Regions from separate parts of the Streptomyces sp. ITFR-16 genome, predicted to be linked through region 3. Evidence: predicted binding sites of a transcription regulator. Region 3 holds the regulator's gene; each other region holds the start of a gene.

Region 1 (5,453 bases), 2.0 Mb from region 3:
CCCGCCGCACCGGCGGCGCCGTCGAGGACGTCGACGACGAGCAGGTCGTCGATGCGATCAAGCTGCTGGCCCGCACCGAGGGAATCTTCGCCGAGACCGCCGGCGGGGTGACGGTCGGTGTGACGAAGAAGCTGATCGACGCCGGTCTGCTCGACCCGGCGCTCACCACCGTCGTCCTGAACACCGGTGACGGCCTCAAGACGCTGGACGCGGTGGCCGCCACCTCGCAGGCGACCGCCACGATCCGCCCGAGCCTGGACGCCTTCCGCGCCGCCGGCCTCGCCACCACCAGCTGACCACCCGAGACTTCAGGAAGGCACCCACCATGAGCGTCAAGGTCCGCATCCCCACCATCCTCCGCACCTACACGGGCGGCCAGGCCGAGGTCACGGCCGAGGGCGACACCCTCTCCCAGGTCATCGCGTCCCTGGAGCAGGACCACCCGGGCATCGCCGCCCGCGTCCTGGACGACCAGGGCAAGCTGCGCCGCTTCGTGAACGTGTACGTCAACGACGACGACGTGCGCTTCGAGGGCGGCCTCGAAGCGGTCACCCCGGACGGTGCCGGCGTCTCGATCATCCCCGCCGTGGCCGGCGGCTGCTGATCCGCTTCGGCTCCACAGCGTCACCGGAATTGCCCCCTCTGCGAGAGAAGCGGAGGGGGCAATTCTGCATGGTTGAGAGGGGTAGAGTGAGGGAAGTCCCCATCGCTGCCCGTGCCGCCCGCATATGAGAATGCGCCCGGCCGCGACAAGAAGCAGCCAAAGTGACCGATCCCCTTGCGCCATAAGTCGCCTTTGCCTGGCCCGACTTGCCCTGCAATCTCGTGAATTCCTCATATTCGGGCGATCGGTGCTGCCCAGAATTCTCGTCCGATTGACCTGTTGCAGAGGGCAGTTGGGCAGATACATTCGGCCGCGGTCGACGCGTTCCGGCGCACGCACCCTCTCCTGTCGGAGGGTGAGTTCTGACCCGGGTCCGCGAAGTGCGGTCCTGTGCAAGGGCCAGTAATAGGGGAGTTAGGCATGGCTCAGGGCACCGTCAAGTGGTTCAACGCGGAGAAGGGGTACGGCTTCATCGCGGTCGACGGTGGTGCGGATGTTTTCGTCCACTACAGCGCGATCCAGATGGACGGGTACCGCACCCTCGAAGAGGGTCAGCGAGTTGAATTCGAGATCTCGCAGGGCCAGAAGGGGCCGCAGGCGGACATGGTCAAGCTCGCCGTCGGCTGAGCCCGGCCGGGCGCGACGCGGTAGGCCGACGACACTACTCACGCACGAAGGGTCCGTACCCCCGGGGGTACGGACCCTTCGTGCGTCCCGGGGCCGGGTGTCCCGGGTGTCCCGGGTGTCCTGAACGGTGCGCCCGGCCCCCGCTCCGTCCACACTCCGGAGGGGGACGCTTGCACTCTCGGGGGTCGAGTGCTAATCATTGGGCTTAGCACTCTCCAGGTGAGAGTGACAGAAACTTGGACCGGGCCGGTGAGGCCCGCAGGCGTGGCGGGGCAAGGAACCGCCAGGCACGCAGGCCGTCCGTCGCGGGCGCCACTCGGTCCGGAGAAATCCACCCCTGTCCGGGAGGACCACTTCACATGGCCAAGATCATCGCGTTCGACGAGGAGGCCCGGCGCGGTCTCGAGCGCGGCATGAACCAGCTCGCCGACGCCGTCAAGGTCACCCTTGGCCCCAAGGGTCGCAACGTCGTCCTCGAGAAGAAGTGGGGCGCCCCCACGATCACCAACGATGGTGTTTCCATCGCCAAGGAGATCGAGCTGGAGGACCCGTACGAGAAGATCGGTGCGGAGCTGGTCAAGGAGGTCGCCAAGAAGACGGACGACGTCGCCGGCGACGGTACGACCACCGCCACCGTTCTCGCTCAGGCGCTCGTCCGCGAGGGCCTGCGCAACGTGGCCGCGGGTGCGAACCCGATGGCTCTCAAGCGGGGCATCGAGAAGGCCGTCGAGGCCGTCTCCGCCGCCCTCCTGGAGCAGGCCAAGGACGTGGAGACCAAGGAGCAGATCGCTTCGACGGCCTCCATCTCCGCCGCCGACACCCAGATCGGCGAGCTCATCGCCGAGGCCATGGACAAGGTCGGCAAGGAAGGCGTCATCACCGTCGAGGAGTCCCAGACCTTCGGTCTGGAGCTGGAGCTCACCGAGGGTATGCGCTTCGACAAGGGCTACATCTCGGCGTACTTCGCCACGGACATGGAGCGCATGGAGTCGTCCCTCGACGACCCGTACATCCTGATCGTGAACTCGAAGATCAGCAACGTGAAGGACCTCCTTCCGCTGCTCGAGAAGGTCATGCAGTCCGGCAAGCCGCTGCTGATCATCGCCGAGGACGTCGAGGGCGAGGCCCTGTCGACCCTGGTCGTCAACAAGATCCGTGGCACCTTCAAGTCCGTCGCCGTCAAGGCCCCGGGCTTCGGTGACCGCCGCAAGGCCATGCTCGGCGACATCGCCATCCTCACCGGTGGCACCGTCATCTCCGAGGAGGTCGGCCTCAAGCTGGAGAACGCCGGTCTCGACCTGCTCGGCCGCGCCCGCAAGGTCGTCATCACCAAGGACGAGACGACGATCGTCGACGGCGCCGGTGACAGCGACCAGGTCCAGGGCCGCGTCAACCAGATCCGTGCCGAGATCGAGAACTCCGACTCGGACTACGACCGCGAGAAGCTCCAGGAGCGTCTGGCGAAGCTGGCCGGCGGCGTGGCCGTCATCAAGGCCGGTGCCGCCACCGAGGTCGAGCTCAAGGAGCGCAAGCACCGCATCGAGGACGCGGTGCGCAACGCCAAGGCCGCCGTTGAGGAGGGCATCGTCGCCGGTGGTGGCGTGGCTCTGCTCCAGGCCTCGGCCGTCTTCGAGAAGCTGGAGCTCTCGGGTGACGAGGCGACCGGCGCCAACGCCGTCAAGCTGGCGCTGGAGGCCCCGCTCAAGCAGATCGCCGTCAACGGTGGTCTCGAGGGTGGCGTCGTCGTCGAGAAGGTGCGCAACCTGCCGATCGGTCACGGCCTCAACGCCGCGACCGGCGAGTACGTCGACATGATCGCCGAGGGCATTCTCGACCCGGCGAAGGTCACGCGCTCCGCCCTGCAGAACGCCGCGTCCATCGCCGCGCTCTTCCTCACCACCGAGGCCGTCATCGCCGACAAGCCGGAGAAGGCCGCTGCCGCGGGCGCTCCGGGCGGCATGCCGGGCGGTGACATGGACTTCTGATCCTGACGGATCAGCAGCTCCTGCACAGCTGTACACGGCACCGGCCCCCGGGGACTCGTCCCCGGGGGCCGGTGCCGTTCGCGTCCGTCATCGGCTGAACACCATCTCCGGGAAGCGGGCCGACGGACCGTCCAGCAGATGGTCGTTGTGGCCGCGCAGCCAGCGGTCGAAGAACGACAGCTCATAGGCCCGGCTCGCGGCGGCCCCCTCCGGGCCTCCGAAGTGGGCGGCCGCCGCGGCGGTCATGTGCGGCACCGGGCGCCCGGGCCCGCCGGGCGCGGCGGGGTAGCGGACGGTGATCATCAGCTCGCGGTACGGGGAGGCGTCCGGTGCCCATGGCTCGGGCCGGGAGCGGTCGACCAGGCGGAGGGTGGTGGACCCGACGCCGAACGGGCCGGTGGGGCGCGGCAGCCGGGCGGCGGGCGCGCACTGCGCGGCGGGGGTGCGGGCGCCCCCGCCGCCGGACGCGACGGACGGCACGGCGGAGGCGGCCAGCAGGGCGGAGGCGGCGAGCCCGGTGACGACCAGCTGCCGGCGGTCGTGGGTGCGCGGACGCGGGACTGTGGTCACCTGGGACTCCCCGTTCGGGCGGCTTCGCACACGGTGTGCGGCGGACGCTTCGAACGATGCCCGTCCGGGGCCGGTGGGCGCGTGATACCCGGGTGCTCACCGGGCCGGGCGGCCCCTGGCACCTGGGTATGACAGGGCGTCCGGGTCAGCCGGTCCGACGGCCCGTCCGGTGCCGGATCCAGACGTTCGGTTCGGCGTAGACCGCGCGGTCGTGGGCGAGTTCGCACCGTACGGGCACGAGCGCGCCCGGCACCTCGGTCTCGCCGTCGCGGTCGAAGGGCAGGCCCGTCCACTCCCGCCACTGCGCCAGCGAACCGCTGACCGTCATCGAGGCGGGGGCGACCTTCTCGACGGTGCCGCCGTTCCTGACGTGCACCCGCAGCCACGGGTCCTCCGGCAGCCCGTCCTCGCGCAGACGGCCGACGTACTCGGCCATCGGAACGCCCGGGTGCAGATGCTTGGCCGTCGGGCGCACCGGCGCGACCAGCGCGTCGTGCCCCTGCCCGGCGGCGGCGTCCCGCAGCGCCTCCAGCATCCGGTACGAGAGCCCGCGGCCCAGGTACGCCTGGTCCACGGTGATCTCCAGCGCGCTCGCCGCCGTCACCGACCGCCCGCTCCACCGGTCCTGGAACGCCCAGCTCAGCACCCGGTCCCAGCCCTGGTCGGGCATCTCCTCGCGGCTCTCGCCGGTGCCGTCGAAGGGGACGGCGAGGCCGCGCGCGACCACCCGGTCGCCGTCGGTCGCCACCACGCAGTACGCGGTGAACTCCCGCACCACCAGGCCCAGCAGGGCGCTGCCGACCAGGTCGTGCGGGACGAAGGCCGGCCAGGTGTCGTCGATCTCGTAGACCCGGGGGATCAGGGCGGGCCGCTCGGCGAGCGGGGTGATCAGGATGGCGTCGTGTGCGGTGGTCACGGTCCCGCACTGTGCCACAGCCACCGCGTCGCCCGCCAGGGTGTTTCTCCTGGTCAGCCCATGTCCAGACCGTCGACGAGCCGGCTCAGGAAGCGCTCGAACGTGGCGTCGGGGGTGCCCGGCCGCCCGGCCGACGCGAGCGCCTCGGCCAGCTCAGGGTGGTGGCCGTCGGCGGCGACCTCGGCGAGGTAGAGCGCCTCGGCGGCGGCCTGTTCGGGCGCCTGCGCGGCCCGGGCCCGGCCGATCTCGTAGGCCGTGTGGCCCGCCACGAACGCGGTGAGCTGGGCGAAGATCTCCAGCCGCGCGGCCCCGTCGAGCCCGCTGGGGCGCAGGGCGGCCAGGGCGTGTTCGAGGAAGGCGAGGACATGGGGGCCGAGGGTGCGGCGGTCCTGCACGGCGGCGGGCAGCCAGGGGTGGCGGAGCATGTGGGCGCGCTGGAGCCGGCCGATGGCCTTGAGGTCGGTGCGCCAGTCGCCGGTGAGGGGGCCGGTGGTGGGGAGTTCGCCGCTGACGTGGTCGATCATCAGGTCCAGCAGTGTCTCCTTGTCGGGGGCGTAGCTGTACAGCGACATGACGCCGGCGCCCACCTCCGCCGCGACCCGGCGCATGGTGACCGCCTCGATCCCCTCGGCGTCCGCGAGCGCGACGGCCGCCGCCGTGATCGCCTCGCGGCTGAAGGCGGGCCTGCGCCCCCGGCGGGGCCGGTCCGGGTGCAGCCAGAGCTCTCGTGGGTCGACGCCGGTGGCGCCGG
Region 2 (5,453 bases), 2.3 Mb from region 3:
CCACCTCGGCGGTCAGCGGGTCGCGGTCCACGGCGAGGACGGAGATCCCGGCGCGGGCCAGTGCGATGGCGTCGCCGCCGATCCCGCAGCAGAGGTCGGCGACGCTGCGCACCCCGGCGGCCGCGAACCGGCCGGCCCGGTGGCCGGCCACCGAGGCACGGGTGGCCTGCTCGACCCCGTTGGGCGTGAAGAACATCCGGTACGCGTCCTCGGCGCCGAACTTCGCGACCGCCCGCTGCCGCAGCCGGGCCTGTCCCAGCGCCGCCGAGACGAGGGCGGCCGGGTGGGTGCGGCGCAGCCGGGTGGCGGTGGCGAGCTCCGTCGCCGGGTCGTACGACCGCAGTCCGGCCAGCAGCCCTTCGCCCTCCGGGGTGCGCAGGGCCAGGAAGTCATCGAGTGCGTTCACCTGCCCCATTGTGAGCCAGCCGGGGGACCGTGCGGGTCCGGCGGCGGTGTCGGGCCGGGAGCCCGATCGCGTACTGGCAGGATGCGGCGCCATGCAGCCAGTACGACAAAAGGAAGAATTGGCCATGAACAGGCGCAGACCGGATGCGGTGACGGGCGGAGCGGTACGGACCGGGCGGCGGCGGGGTCATCTGCGGCGCCGGCCGGGATTCACGGTCCTTTCCGTGCTCCTGCTGGCCGCCGTCGGCTCCGGCTGCGCGGCCGGGACCGACGCCTCGGACACCGGGCGCGCGGCGAAGGCGCAGGCCGGAGCCCCGGGCGCGCAGGCCGAGGCCGCCGCCGGGGCGCTGGGCACCCGCGCGGCCCAGGAGGAGCGGGCCCGCCTCGCCCGGGCGGCCCGCGCGGTCGCCGCCAAGAAGTGGGGCCTGGCGAGCACCCCCCTCACGGCACCGCTGCCGCCCGCCGTGAAGCCGCACATCACCACCCGCAAGGGCTTCGAGGTCGAGGGCGGCGACGCCTCGCTGCCGCCCGTCTTCACCACCGTCCCCACCAAGGACAAGGTCGTCTTCCTGACGATGGACGACGGTGACGACAAGGACCCCGAGCTCCTGAAGATGATGTCGGAGCTGAACATCCCGTACAGCGCCTTCCTCAGCGACTACCTGGTGCGCGACAACTACGCGTACTTCAAGGACGCCGAGGCCCGGGGTGTCACGCTCAACAACCACACGCTCAACCACCGTTACATGCCCGGCCTGTCCTACGCCGAGCAGAAGCGGGAGATCTGCGACCAGCAGGACATCCTGGAGAAGCAGTACGGCAAGCGGCCCCGGCTCTTCAGGCCGCCGTACGGCAACTACAACGGCGACACCCTGCGGATCGCCAAGTCCTGCGGGATCACCGCCGTGCCCCTCTGGTCGGCCGAGGCGTTCCCCGACCACATGGAGTGGCGCGAGGAGGACCAGGACCTGCACCCCGGCGACATCATCCTCACCCACTTCCGCGGCAAGAAGGACTGGAAGGGCAGCATGCCCGACCTGATCCGGTCCGTCATGAAGGTCGTCACGGACAAGGGCTACGCCGTGGCCCGGCTGGAGGACTACGTATGACAGGCGCGCACCGGCTGCTGGCCGGGCTGCTGGCGGCCGGTGCGCTCCTGACCGCCACCACCGGCTGCGCACAGTCGGTGGACCCGATCGAACGCCTGGGCCGCAAGGCCGCGCAGCGGGTGGACCGGCGGCCCAGCGCTCCGGCCGCCGTGCGCCCGGCGGCGGTGCGCGGCGACCACGGGGCGCCCGGGGCGATGGTCGTCGTCGCCTGCGGCCGGGCCCGGCACCCCGGGAACGCGCGGCCGGTCTCCCCGCCGGTGCGCCGCTGGCCGGACCGGCCCGGACCGCGCTCCGGGGAGCGTGCGGACACGGGGTGCGGTCGCCCCTGACGTGCGCAGCGGCCCATGGAACGCCGCGGCGCCCTGCGGCGTTCTCCCTGCGGCGGGTCGCCGGGAGAGGCGAACCCGCCGCCACGAGGGGCGTCAATTGGCACTCCGCTTGACCGAGTGCTAATCGCGGTCATAGTCTCAGTGCTGGCACTCCCCACTGGAGAGTGCCAGCAGTACTGTGCGACCGGCAGGTCCGGCACCCGCGACGACGGGCCCACCTGGTCGCCACCCCAAGACTGTTAACCCCGTGAGATCTCCGAAGGGGGAGACCGGATCGTGTCGACCGCCAGCTCCAAGGTTGCGATCAAGCCGCTCGAGGACCGCATTGTGGTCCAGCCGCTCGACGCCGAGCAGACCACGGCCTCCGGCCTGGTTATTCCGGACACCGCCAAGGAGAAGCCCCAGGAGGGCGTCGTCCTGGCCGTGGGCCCGGGCCGCTTCGAGAACGGCGAGCGCCTGCCGCTCGACGTCAAGACCGGCGATGTCGTGCTGTACAGCAAGTACGGCGGCACCGAGGTGAAGTACAACGGCGAGGAGTACCTCGTCCTCTCGGCTCGCGACGTGCTCGCGATCATCGAGAAGTAATTCACCCACGTTTGCTTCTGTTCTGCGCCCCTGGCCCCCTGCGAAATCACTAGCCGGGCGGCGAGGGGCGCAGTTCTTGTTTTGAGAGGACAGTTCAGCTCCATGGCGAAGATCCTGAAGTTCGACGAGGACGCCCGTCGCGCCCTCGAGCGCGGCGTCAACAAGCTTGCCGACACGGTGAAGGTGACGATCGGTCCCAAGGGCCGCAACGTCGTCATCGACAAGAAGTTCGGTGCTCCCACCATCACCAACGACGGTGTCACCATCGCGCGCGAGGTCGAGCTGGACGACCCGTACGAGAACCTCGGTGCCCAGCTGGTGAAGGAGGTGGCGACCAAGACCAACGACGTAGCGGGTGACGGTACGACCACCGCCACCGTCCTGGCCCAGGCGCTCGTCCGCGAGGGCCTGCGCAACGTGGCCGCGGGCGCGTCCCCGGCCGCCCTGAAGAAGGGCATCGACGCCGCGGTCAAGGCCGTGTCCGAGGAGCTCCTCGCGACCGCCCGCCCGATCGACGACAAGTCCGACATCGCCGCCGTGGCCGCGCTCTCCGCGCAGGACACCCAGGTCGGCGAGCTCATCGCGGACGCGATGGACAAGGTCGGCAAGGACGGTGTCATCACCGTCGAGGAGTCCAACACCTTCGGTCTGGACCTCGACTTCACCGAGGGCATGGCCTTCGACAAGGGTTACCTGTCGCCGTACATGGTGACCGACCAGGAGCGTATGGAGGCCGTCCTCGACGACCCGTACATCCTGATCCACCAGGGCAAGATCGGCTCGATCCAGGAGCTGCTTCCGCTCCTGGAGAAGGTCATCCAGGCCGGTGGCTCCAAGCCGCTGCTGATCATCGCCGAGGACGTCGAGGGCGAGGCCCTGTCGACCCTGGTCGTCAACAAGATCCGCGGCACCTTCAACGCCGTCGCGGTGAAGGCCCCGGGCTTCGGTGACCGCCGCAAGGCCATGCTCGGCGACATCGCCACCCTCACCGGTGCGACCGTCATCGCCGAGGAGGTCGGCCTCAAGCTCGACCAGGCCGGTCTGGACGTGCTGGGCACCGCCCGCCGTGTGACCGTCTCCAAGGACGACACCACCATCGTCGACGGTGGCGGCAAGTCCGACGAGGTCGCCGGCCGGGTCAACCAGATCAAGGCCGAGATCGACGCCACCGACTCCGACTGGGACCGCGAGAAGCTCCAGGAGCGTCTGGCGAAGCTGGCCGGCGGTGTCTGCGTGATCCGCGTCGGTGCGGCCACCGAGGTGGAGCTCAAGGAGAAGAAGCACCGTCTGGAGGACGCCATCTCCGCGACCCGCGCCGCGGTCGAGGAGGGCATCGTCTCCGGTGGTGGCTCCGCTCTGGTCCACGCCGTCAAGGTCCTCGAGGGCAACCTCGGCAAGACCGGCGACGAGGCCACGGGTGTCGCGGTCGTGCGCCGCGCCGCCGTCGAGCCGCTCCGCTGGATCGCGGAGAACGCCGGTCTCGAGGGCTACGTCATCACCTCGAAGGTCTCCGAGCTCGACAAGGGTCAGGGCTTCAACGCCGCGACCGGCGAGTACGGCGACCTGGTGAAGGCCGGCGTCATCGACCCGGTCAAGGTCACCCGCTCCGCGCTGGAGAACGCCGCGTCGATCGCGTCGCTGCTGCTCACGACCGAGACGCTGGTCGTCGAGAAGCCGGCCGAGGAAGAGCCGGAGGCCGGTCACGGTCACGGCCACTCGCACTAGCGTGTAGCTTCCCGCGCCAGCGGCGAGGCCCGGTACCCCTGCGGGGGTACCGGGCCTTTCGCGCCCCCAGCCTTGCCGCCCACCTCCGGCTACTCCGGTCGAACCCAGCCCCTCCGGCTACCTCCGGCTACTCCGGTCGGACCCCGCTCCTCAATCGCCGGAGGGGCTTAATCTTGGGTTACGCCGAGCGGGAGAGCGCGTCTCCCCGGACCGGGTCCGCGAACGGGCGGCCGGAGGCGAAGCGTTCGAGTTCGTCCAGCGCCTGGTCCGCCATCCGGTGCAGCTCGTTGCCGAGCGAGCCCGCGACATGCGGAGTCAGCAGCACATTCGGCAGGTCGTACAACGGCGACCCCGCCACCGGCAGCTCGGGATCCGTCACATCCAGCACCGCATGCAGCCGCCCACTCGTCAGCTCGGGCAGCAGCGCGTCCTCGTCGACCAGCGACCCCCGCGCCGTATTGATCAGGGTCGCCCCCGACGGCATCGCCGCCAGCTGGGCCGCGCCGATCAGATGGCGGGTCTCCGGGAGCTGCGGAGCGTGCACCGAGACGACCGAACTGCTCGCGCACAGCTCGTCGAGCGCGCTGAGCCGGACACCCAGCCGCGCCGCCTCGGCCGGGCCGACGTACGGGTCGTACAGCAGGACGTCCAGGTCGAAGGGGCGCAGCAGCCCGATCACCCGGCGGCCGATGCGGGAGGCCCCGACGATGCCGACCGTACGGCCGTAGTTGCCGCTGCCGTCCAGCTCGGCGAGCCAGTCGTGGCCGGTGCGCAGTTCCCCGTAACGCCGGGCCGAGCGCAGGACCTGCTTGCCGGCGAAGAGGATCGCGGCCACGGTGTACTCGGCGACCGGCAGCGCGTTGGCCCCGGCCGCCGAGGTGACGGCGATGCCGCGTTCCCAGCAGGCGTCGGTGATGTGGTGCTTGACGGACCCGGCCGCGTGCACCACCGCGCGCAGCCGGGGCGCGGCGGCCAGCACCGGAGCGGTGAGCGGGGTCGCGCCCCAGCAGGTGAACAGCACCTCCGCCTCGGCGAGCGCGGCTGCGACCTCGGGCGTCGGGTCGGCCAGGTCGTGGGCGACGAGCCGGGTGTCGGTCCGGGTGAGGGCGGCCAGCCGGGCGTGATGGCGTTCGGTGAGGAGCCGTCCGGCGATGCCGGGGCCCATCGCGAGCAGGGCACGGGGCCGGTTGTCAGTGGGGTGCGGCATGGTGGAACTCGTACTCCTCAAGGCTCGCGTGGGGGGTCACTTGACGCTTCCTGCGGTCAGGCCCGCCTTCCAGTGCCGCTGCAGGGAGACGAA
Region 3 (5,453 bases):
AGATGGCTGATCCAGTCCTCGTAGCGGGCGCGGGCGGCGCCGCTGTGCGTGGGCAGCGGATCGGCGGGCAGCGGCGGGGTGTGCCGCAGGATCTCGGCGGCCGGCAGCGACGCCAGGAGCAGCAGCGGATCGACCTCGCTGCGCCGGGAGCGGACGTTGTTGATGGCGTTGATCAGCTGGATGCCGCCGTTGTGCTGTCCGGCCGTCGGCAGGAAGACCACCGGGGGTACCGTGCGCTTGCCCCGCCGCCAGTCCAGTGTGTGCGGGCGGTAGTTGTTGCGGAGGTCCTCCAGCAGCGCCTGGACCCGCAGCTCCAGATGGAACTGGCGGGACCGCTCGTCGCCCGCCGTCGCGTCGGCCACCCGTCCCGCGACCACCGCCGCCCGGGCCCGGATCACCCGCCACGAGCCGCTGGGCGAGAACCGGGACCAGCCGTCGGACGGGTAGCCGGTGCTGGCCGCCGCGAGCGAGGAGGTGGTGGCGAACCAGCGGCTGGCCCGGCGCAGCCACAGCAGCGGCGGCGCCGAGGTGGTCACCAGCCGCACGACGGCCAGGCCCAGCACCGCTCCCACGGCCACCAGCGCGGTCGGCAGCCAGCCGATCTCGCCGAGCAGCACACCCAGGACCGCGATGACGACGGCCCCGACGAATGTCTCGGGCCGCACCGACTCCCGGAACGCGCTCCACCAGTTCCGCGGCCCGCGCCGGCTGGAGCGCCAGCGCAGCGTGCTCAGCTCCTCCAGGATCCGTTCGTCGCGCTGGTCGCGTGAGCCGCCCTGGTCGGGGTCCCGGAGCACGGCGGCGGTGGCCTGCTCGATGGCGCCCAGCAGCCGCGAGCGGGGAAAGGCGAACGGCTTGTACTGCGAGCCGCCCCGGGTCTCCCAGGGCTTCTCGGTCAGCGTACGGACCATGCCGAGGGCCGCCTCGTACGGTGAGTCGCCCCGGCCGTCCAGCAGCTTCAGCGGGACGCGGCGCAGCTGGTTGGCCCGGTGGATCTGGCGCACGATCTGCTCGACCCGCGCGTCCACGTCGTGCGGCACATCCGCCTCGGCGGCCTGGAGAACGACCAGCGGCATCACCGGCCGGTTGTCGCGGTACCGGTCGATGAGCTGCTGCACGAAGTGGAAGACGGCGGAGGCCGCCTCGTTCTCCGCACTGTCCCGCCACACTTCGCGCGCCATCGCCCCCGTGCCTTCCCTCGCGAAAAGAGCCAGGAACCACTCAATAACCGATGATGCGTGCGAGGCGCAGGCATTCGTCCGGATCGGCGCAGGATTGGCGGGAACGCCCGCCGGACATCAGGCGGGAAGAGTGACGAAATCGATCAATTCCTCGACCCGGCCCAGGAGTTCGGGCTCCAGGTCGCGGTAGGAGCGGACCGAGGCCAGGATCCGCTGCCAGGCCGCCCCGGTGTTCTCCGGCCACCCCAGCGCCCGGCACACACCCGTCTTCCAGTCCTGGCCGCGCGGCACCACCGGCCAGGCGTCGATCCCCACCGACGACGGCTTCACCGCCTCCCACACGTCGATGTACGGGTGGCCGACCACCAGCACGCTGTCGTCCGAGATCTGCGCCGCGATCCGGGACTCCTTGGACCCGGGCACCAGATGGTCCACCAGCACCCCGAGCCGGGCGTCCGGCGCGGGCGAGAACTCCCGCACGATCGCCGGGAGGTCGTCGACGCCCTCCAGATACTCGACGACCACGCCCTCGATCCGCAGGTCGTCGCCCCAGACCCGCTCGACCAGCTCCGCGTCGTGCCGCCCCTCCACGTAGATCCGCCCGGCCCGCGCCACCCGCGCCCGTGCCCCGGGCACCGCCACCGAGCCGGAGGCCGTACGGGCGGGCCGCGCCGGGCCGCCCGCCGACGGGCGCACGAGCGTGACGACCCGGCCCTCCAGCAGGAAGCCGCGCGGCTCCATCGGGAAGACCCGGTGCTTGCCGAAGCGGTCCTCCAGGGTCACCGTCGGCCCGGCGGCCGTCTTCTCGCACCGGATCACCGCACCGCAGAAGCCCGTGGCGACGTCCTCCACGACCAGATCGGGCTCGGCGGGCACCTCGGGGACGGGGGCGGACTTCTTCCACGGCGGGGTCAGGTCCGGCTGGTAGCTGCGCATCGCACGACGATAAGCGGGGAGCGCCCTACGACACGCCGAACCGGGCGGCCAGCGCAGCGCGCTGCGCCCGGACGAACGCCGCGTCCACCACCGCCCCGTGCCCCGGCACGTACAGCGCGTCCTCGCCGCCGAGCGCCAGCAGCCGGTCCAGGGCCGCCGGCCAGCGCGACCCCGTCGCGTCCGGGCCCGCCTGCGGTGCACCGGACTCCTCGACCAGGTCGCCGCAGAACACGATCGCGGGGGAGCCTGGCACCAGCACCGCCAGATCGTGGCCGGAGTGCGCGGGGCCCAGGTTCACGAGGCGCACCTCGCGCCCGCCGCCCAGATCGAGCGTCCGCTCCTCGCGCACCTCGTGGTGCGGCGCGACCAGGGCGGCGGCGGACTCGGCCGCGTCCCGCCCGGACAGCCCCTGGCCCACCGCGTCGGCCCGCAGCTCGTCCGCCCCGTCCCGCAGCAGCTCGGCCATGCCCGCCGCGCCGTACACCCGCGCCCCGGTGAAGGCGGCCGTGCCCAGAACATGATCGAAATGGGGGTGGCTGAGTGCGATGTGCGTCACCCTCCGGCCGAGCAGCGACTGTGTCTGATCGCTCAGTTCCGCCCCTTCACGGAGTGACGAGCCGGTGTCGCAGAGCAGCGCTCCGTCCGTCCCGGCCACCAGGACGACCGTCGCATCCCACACCGGAAGGCGTCGGCGCCCCACTCCGTGACCGAGTCGCTCCCAGCCGAACTCTTCCCAAGAGGCATCCATACGGCGACGCTATCGGCAGCGACCTGCGCAGTCTCGGGGCGGTGTGGCCGGTCGCCCTTGCTAGGGGGCCACCCCGTCGCCGTACACTGACCGGGGCATTGCTGGCACTCGTCCGCACAGAGTGCCAGGAGAAGTCCCGGGAACGGCCCGAGAACGACCGAGGCAGACAGCTGGAGGTGTGCGCGATGCTCAGCGAACGCAGACTCGAAGTGCTGCGCGCCATCGTCCAGGACTATGTCGGCACCGAGGAGCCCGTCGGCTCCAAGGCGCTCACGGAGCGGCACAAGCTGGGGGTCTCCCCGGCCACCGTCCGCAACGACATGGCGGTGCTGGAGGACGAGGGCTTCATCGCCCAGCCCCACACCAGTGCGGGACGCATCCCGACGGACAAGGGCTACCGGCTCTTCGTCGACAAGCTCGCGGGCGTCAAGCCCCTCTCGTCGCCGGAGCGCCGCGCCATTCAGAATTTCCTCGACGGCGCGGTCGACCTCGACGACGTCGTGGGCCGGACCGTACGGCTGCTCGCGCAGCTGACCCGGCAGGTCGCCGTCGTGCAGTACCCCTCGCTGACCCGCTCGACGGTGCGGCATGTGGAACTGCTGTCCCTGGCCCCCGCCCGGCTGATGCTCGTGCTCATCACGGACACCGGCCGGGTCGAACAGCGGCTGGTCGACTGCCCCGCGCCCTTCGGCGAGACCTCTCTCGCCGATCTGCGCGCCCGGCTCAACAGCCGGGTGGTGGGACGCCGCTTCGCGGACGTCCCGCAGCTGGTGCAGGACCTGCCGGAATCCTTCGAGAGCGAGGACCGGGGAACCGTGTCCACCGTGCTCTCGATCCTGCTCGAAACCCTCGTCGAGGAGACGGAGGAGCGGCTGATGATCGGCGGCACCTCCAACCTCACCCGCTTCGGGCACGACTTCCCGGTGATGATCCGGCCGGTGCTGGAGGCACTGGAGGAGCAGGTCGTGCTGCTGAAGCTGCTCGGCGAGGCCAAGGACTCGGGCATGACCGTACGTATCGGGCACGAGAACGCCCACGAGGGGCTCAACTCCACGTCCGTCGTCGCGGTCGGCTACGGTTCGGGCGACGAGGCAGTCGCCAAACTCGGCGTGGTCGGACCGACCCGCATGGACTACCCCGGAACGATGGGAGCGGTACGCGCAGTGGCACGTTACGTCGGACAGATCCTGGCGGAGTCGTAAGTGGCCACGGACTACTACGCCGTACTCGGCGTGCGCCGCGACGCCTCTCAGGACGAGATCAAGAAGGCCTTCCGGAGGCTCGCCCGCGAGCTGCACCCGGATGTGAACCCCGATCCGAAGACCCAGGAGCGGTTCAAGGAGATCAACGCCGCCTACGAGGTGTTGTCGGACGCCCAGAAGAAGCAGGTCTACGACCTCGGCGGCGACCCGCTGTCCGCCTCCGGAGGCGGTGGCGCGGGCGGATTCGGACAGGGCGGCTTCGGCAACTTCTCCGACATCATGGACGCGTTCTTCGGTACGGCGTCGCAGCGCGGACCCCGTTCGCGCACCCGGCGCGGCCAGGACGCCATGATCCGGCTGGAGATCGACCTCAACGAGGCGGCCTTCGGCACGACCAAGGACATCCAGGTCGACACGGCCGTCGTCTGTACGACCTGCAGCGGGGAGGGCGCCGCGCCCGGCACCTCCGCGCAGACCTGTGACATGTGCCGCGGCCGCGGCGAGGTCTCCCAGGTCACCCGGTCCTTCCTCGGCCAGGTCATGACCTCGCGGCCCTGCCCGCAGTGCCAGGGCTTCGGCACGGTCGTGCCGACCCCGTGCCCGGAGTGCGCCGGCGACGGCCGCATCCGCTCGCGGCGCACGCTCACCGTGAAGATCCCCGCCGGTGTCGACAACGGCACCCGCATCCAGCTCGCGGGCGAGGGCGAGGTCGGCCCCGGCGGCGGCCCCGCCGGCGACCTCTACGTCGAGATCCACGAGCTGCCGCACGCGGTCTTCCAGCGGCGCGGCGACGACCTGCACTGCACGGTCACCATCCCCATGACGGCGGCGGCCCTCGGCACCAAGGTGCCGCTGGAGACGCTCGACGGCCTGGAGGAGGTCGACATCCGGCCGGGCACCCAGTCCGGCCAGTCCGTCCCGCTGCACGGGCGCGGCATCACCCACCTGCGGGGCGGCGGGCGCGGCGACCTCATCGTGCACGTCGAGGTGATGACCCCGACGAAGATGGACCCCGAGCAGGAGCGCCTCCTGCGCGAGCTGGCGAAGCTGCGTGGCGAGGAGCGGCCCACCGGCCAGTTCCAGCCCGGGCAGCAGGGCCTGTTCTCGCGGCTGAAGGACGCGTTCAACGGCCGGTAGAGCCGCCTCACGATGTCGTACGGGCCCGGTTTCCGGGCCCGTACCGCATTGCGGACAAATCGCGGCCCCGGGGTGTGCGTCACGGGGCAGGACGGACATGACACGATGCGGGCATGTCCTCCGCGTTGACCGATCTCTGCCGGTATCCGATCGTGCAGGCCCCGATGGCGGGCGGCGCGTCCTGCCCGCAGCTCGTCGCGGCCGTCGCCGAGGCCGGCGGGCTCGGATTCCTGGCCGCCGGGTACAAGA

The links. The regulator HrcA, encoded in region 3, represses chaperone genes, less so after heat shock. The targets are predictions, from matches to a motif close to TTNGCACTCNGNNNNNCNGAGTGCNAA.
Region 1: a site for HrcA is predicted at 1,401-1,427, ahead of groL (chaperonin GroEL). Genes of this name have one in related genera too.
Region 2: a site for HrcA is predicted at 1,941-1,967, ahead of groES (co-chaperone GroES). Genes of this name have one in related genera too.

What each region holds. Positions count from the first base shown of each region.
Region 1 covers NZ_CP134609.1:3,553,515-3,558,967, reverse strand. Annotated here, with positions in the region: gene thrC (threonine synthase) at 1-296, shown strand, start outside; gene RLT58_RS15790 (MoaD/ThiS family protein) at 326-604, shown strand; gene RLT58_RS15785 (cold-shock protein) at 1,025-1,231, shown strand; gene groL (chaperonin GroEL) at 1,591-3,216, shown strand; gene RLT58_RS15775 (hypothetical protein) at 3,304-3,786, opposite strand; gene RLT58_RS15770 (N-acetyltransferase) at 3,932-4,702, opposite strand; gene RLT58_RS15765 (TetR/AcrR family transcriptional regulator) at 4,756-5,453, opposite strand, start outside.
Region 2 covers NZ_CP134609.1:3,188,132-3,193,584, reverse strand. Annotated here, with positions in the region: gene RLT58_RS14035 (class I SAM-dependent methyltransferase) at 1-415, opposite strand, end outside; gene RLT58_RS14030 (polysaccharide deacetylase family protein) at 498-1,514, shown strand; gene RLT58_RS14025 (hypothetical protein) at 1,511-1,843, shown strand; gene groES (co-chaperone GroES) at 2,120-2,428, shown strand; gene groL (chaperonin GroEL) at 2,531-4,153, shown strand; gene RLT58_RS14010 (hydroxyacid dehydrogenase) at 4,332-5,360, opposite strand; gene RLT58_RS14005 (carbohydrate ABC transporter permease) at 5,397-5,453, opposite strand, start outside.
Region 3 covers NZ_CP134609.1:5,536,405-5,541,857, forward strand. Annotated here, with positions in the region: gene RLT58_RS24450 (ABC transporter substrate-binding protein) at 1-1,181, opposite strand, end outside; gene RLT58_RS24455 (DUF3097 domain-containing protein) at 1,299-2,117, opposite strand; gene RLT58_RS24460 (MBL fold metallo-hydrolase) at 2,143-2,865, opposite strand; gene hrcA (heat-inducible transcriptional repressor HrcA) at 3,051-4,067, shown strand; gene dnaJ (molecular chaperone DnaJ) at 4,068-5,204, shown strand; gene RLT58_RS24475 (nitronate monooxygenase) at 5,318-5,453, shown strand, end outside.